Regions from separate parts of the Streptomyces sp. NPDC002730 genome, predicted to be linked through region 1. Evidence: riboswitches for the same ligand, from Rfam matches in the RefSeq annotation. Region 1 holds a riboswitch; the other holds the start of a gene.

Evidence for each region. A riboswitch is a leader RNA that binds a small molecule or an ion and turns the genes downstream of it on or off. The one in region 1 is predicted to bind thiamine pyrophosphate.
Region 2: linked by a shared signal. The riboswitch ahead of thiC (phosphomethylpyrimidine synthase ThiC) and the one ahead of ACFYXH_RS20320 (thiamine ABC transporter substrate binding subunit) in region 1 are both predicted to bind thiamine pyrophosphate.

The regions. Positions count from the first base shown of each region.
Region 1 is NZ_JBIAQG010000007.1:349,064-351,259, reverse strand. Features, by position in the region: gene ACFYXH_RS20320 (thiamine ABC transporter substrate binding subunit) at 1-1,095, opposite strand, end outside; TPP riboswitch at 1,178-1,305, opposite strand; gene rlmN (23S rRNA (adenine(2503)-C(2))-methyltransferase RlmN) at 1,336-2,196, opposite strand, start outside.
Region 2 is NZ_JBIAQG010000005.1:351,519-353,714, reverse strand. Features, by position in the region: gene thiC (phosphomethylpyrimidine synthase ThiC) at 1-1,162, opposite strand, end outside; TPP riboswitch at 1,155-1,299, opposite strand; gene ACFYXH_RS15285 (YibE/F family protein) at 1,371-2,196, shown strand, end outside.

The DNA of each region.
Region 1 (2,196 bases):
CTTCAGTACGAGCGAGGACCATGACTGGACCCACTGCTCACGGTTCTTGGCAATCTTGTCGGGAGCGACGGTCTGGGGCTTGACGGCCACCGCACCGAACTTGGTGAACACCTCGGGCAGCTTCGCGTCCTTGATTACCGGGTTGACGAACATGTTCAGCGGCATGTCCTCCTGGAACTTCTTGGAGACCAGGAAGTCCAGCAGGGCCTTGCCGCCCGCCTCGTTCTTCGCGCCCTTGAGCAGACCCGCGAACTCGGTCTGGCGGAAGCAGGTTCCGGTCGCGACCCCGGTGGGCGCCTCGGTCGGCTGAGGCTTGGAGAAGAGCACCTCGGCCGGCGGACTGGAAGCGTACGAGACGACGAGCGGCCGGTCGGCCTTGGCCTTCTTACCGCCCGCGGAGCCGGAGAACTCCTCGTTGTACGCCTGCTCCCAGCCGTCGACGACCTTGACGCCGTTCTCCTTCAGCTTCTTCCAGTAGTCCTGCCAGCCGTCCTCGCCGTACTTGCCGACCGAGCCGAGGAGGAAGCCGAGGCCGGGCGAGGAGGTCGCGACGTTCTCCGTCACCAGGAGGTTCTTGTACGCGGGCTTGGCCAGGTCGTCGAAGGACTGCGGCGGCGCCAGCTTCTTGTCGGCGAAGTACTTCTTGTCATAGTTGACGCAGATGTCGCCGGTGTCGACGGGCGTGACCCGGTGCTTGTCCTTGTCCAGCTGCACCTCGTCGTTCACCTGGCTCAGGCCCTTTGCCTCGTACGGCGTGAACAGGCCGTTGTCGAGAGCACGCGAGAGCAGGGTGTTGTCGACGCCGAAGAAGACATCGCCCTGCGGGGAGCCCTTGGTAAGGATCTCCTTGTTGAGGGCCGCGCCCGCGTCGCCGCTCTTGAGCACCTTGACCGTGTAGCCGGTCTCCTTGGTGAACTCCTTCAGCACGGAGGCGGAGGCGACGAACGAGTCGTGGCTGACGAGCGTCACGCTCTTCGGCTTCGAGCCGCCGTCCGGGGCCGACGAGTCCTTGGACTCACCGCCGCAGGCCGCGAGCGTTGTGACGCCGAGCGCCGCGGCCAGCGCGGTGACCGTGATCTTCTTGGTGGTGCTCACTGAAATTCCTCCTGGGATGACCAGGAAGAGACGCGGCCCTGCCCGGATCCCTCGAAAGGAATCCGGGCAGGGCGCAACAGCTTGTGAGTAATGACCGAACTTCCTACCCAGAATGACCTGGGCAAGGTTCAGAGGGTCTGCGACCACTGGGCTTGATTTACCAAGCCCGCGTCGCACTCTCAGCGCTGTGGCGCTCCCCTGTCGGAATATGTAGATGTTTCAAGCCAGGTTACACGGGCGCTAACGCTCCGAAGCGGCCAGCTGTCCGCACGCTCCGTCGATCTCCTGGCCACGGGTGTCCCGGACGGTGACCGGCACCCCGTGCGCCGCGATGGCCTCCACAAAGGCCTTCTCGTCCTCGGGCCGCGAAGCCGTCCACTTCGATCCCGGCGTCGGGTTGAGCGGGATCAGATTGACATGGACCCGCTTGCCCTTGAGTAGCCGGCCCAGCAGATCACCCCGCCACGCCTGGTCGTTGATATCGCGGATGAGCGCGTACTCGATGGAGATCCGGCGGCCCGACTTCTCGGCGTACTCCCAGGCGGCGTCCAGCACCTCCCGGACCTTCCAGCGCGTATTGACCGGGACCAGGGTGTCGCGCAGCTCGTCGTCCGGCGCGTGCAGCGAGACGGCGAGACGGCACTTGAAGCCCTCGTCGGCGAAGCGATGCATCGCGGGTACCAGGCCGACGGTGGAGACGGTGATCCCGCGCTGCGAGAGACCGAGGCCGTCCGGCTCGGGGTCGGTGAGCCGGCGGATGGAGCCGACGACCCGCTTGTAGTTGGCGAGCGGCTCTCCCATCCCCATGAAGACGATGTTGGACAGCCGCGCCGGTCCGCCCGGCACCTCGCCGTCGCGCAGGGCGCGCATGCCGTCGACGATCTGGTGCACGATCTCGGCGGTCGACAGATTCCGGTCGAGGCCGGCCTGACCGGTCGCACAGAAGGGGCAGTTCATCCCGCAGCCGGCCTGCGACGAGATGCACATCGTCACCCGGTCCGGGTAGCGCATCAGCACGGACTCGACGAGCGTGCCGTCGTGCAGCCGCCACAGGGTCTTGCGGGTGGTGTCGTCGTCGCACGAGATATGCCGTACGACGGA
Region 2 (2,196 bases), on a different contig from region 1:
TCATCGTCTGCACGTTGTGGCGCTTGGCGATGGTGTTGAGCTCGCCGAGCGTACGCAGCTCCGCGAACTGCGCCTCGTCATTGGCGTCCGCGATCGAGCCGGGGCGCAGTCCGTCGCCGAGGGAGTACGTCACGTCGTAGGAGGCGAGGATCTCGCAGAGCTCCTCGAAGTTCTCGTACAGGAACGATTCCTTGTGGTGCGCCAGACACCAGGCCGCCATGATCGAGCCACCGCGGGAGACGATGCCTGTCTTGCGGCGGGCGGTGAGCGGCACGTACCGCAGCAGCACGCCCGCGTGGACGGTCATGTAGTCGACGCCCTGCTCGGCCTGCTCGATGACCGTGTCCTTGTAGACCTCCCAGGTCAGCTCCTCGGCCTTGCCGTCGACCTTCTCGAGCGCCTGGTAGAGCGGCACGGTGCCGATCGGGACCGGGGAGTTGCGCAGCACCCACTCGCGGGTGGTGTGGATGTTGCGGCCGGTGGAAAGGTCCATGACCGTGTCCGCGCCCCACTTGGTGGCCCAGGTCATCTTGTCCACCTCCTCCTCGATGGAGGAGGTGACCGCGGAGTTGCCGATGTTGGCGTTGACCTTCACCAGGAATCGCTTGCCGATGATCATCGGCTCGATCTCGGGGTGGTTGACGTTGGCGGGCAGGACGGCCCGGCCCGCCGCGATCTCTTCACGGACGACCTCGGCGGAGACGTTCTCACGGATCGCGACGTACTCCATCTCCGGGGTGATCTCACCGCGGCGTGCGTACGCGAGCTGTGTCACCGCCTGGCCGTCGCGGCCCCGGCGGGGCTGGCGCGGGCGGCCGGGGAAGACGGCGTCGAGGTTGCGCAGTCCCCCGCGCGGCGAGGTGTGCTTGATCCCGTCGTCCTCGGGGCGGACCGGGCGGCCCGCATACTCCTCCGTGTCGCCGCGGCCGATGATCCAGTTCTCCCGCAGCGGCGGCAGGCCGCGGCGGACGTCGGTCTCGACGGTGGGATCGGTGTACGGGCCGGACGTGTCGTACAGCGTCACGTCCTTGCCATTGGTGAGGTGCACTTGCCGGACCGGCACCCGGAGGTCGGGGCGCGAACCCTCGACGTACCCCTTGTGCCAGCCGGGCTTGCGCTCCGCCTGGTCGGCGGCAGGCGTGCGTGCATCCTGAACGGTCATGAGACCTACTCCCTACGCCGGCATTACCCGGTAACAGGTTCGGCGGTCGACGCAGCGGCTTCCGTACGATTCGTCACGACTCGTACGAAGGTCAGCGCCCTCTCAGCCCGGTGCTCCGAGCTCCCGCGTGTGCAAAGGTGCCACCACGCTAGCGTCATTTCTGGCGTGCTGAACAGTGGGCCCCTCCCGTTGTTGCGATGATCGGCCGGTGACCTCCTCGCAGCAGAAGCCCGAAGCACACGGCCATTCGCACAGCCATGGGCCGGCCGCGCCTGTCTCCAAGCACCTTCGCAAGGTCATCGCCGCGGTGCTGATTCCCTTCTCCACCGCGGTTTTGGTCGGGTTGTTCGTGCTCTGGCCGGGCGGCGCTCCCGACCATCAGCGCAGCGGTGTCGGCTTCGACCGGCAGACCGAGCAGGGCAAGGTGGTGACGGTCGAGAAGGTCAACTGCAAGGACGTGAATGCGGCGCAGGTGCCGCCGACCGGCGACACCTCCACGCCCGAGGGGCGCGAGGCGGCCAATTCCCAGCGGGGCAGCTGCGCGAAGGCGACGATCGAGGTCACCAGCGGTAAGGACAAGGGCCGTACCTTCACCGAGATCGTCCAGCCGGACGCTCCACGGCAGTTGAGCAAGGGCCAGGGGGTGGTGGTGGCGTACGCGCCCGATGCGCCCCGCGATCTTCAGTACTCCGTGACCGATGTGGACCGGAAGTTCCCGATGGTGCTGCTGGCCGGGATCTTCGCGCTCGCGGTGGTGCTGGTGGGACGGATGCGCGGTGTGATGGCGCTGATCGCGCTCGCCGCCTCGTTCGCCGTACTGACCCTGTTCATCCTGCCCGCGATCCTGCAGGGCTCAAATCCTCTGATCGTCGCGGTGATCGGGGCGAGCGCCATCATGCTGATCGCTCTCTATCTGTGCCACGGACTCACCGCACGTACGTCGGTCGCGGTCCTCGGCACGCTGATCTCGCTGCTGCTGATCGGACTGCTCGGTTCGCTCTTCATCGGCTGGGCGAGCCTGACCGGCAACACCG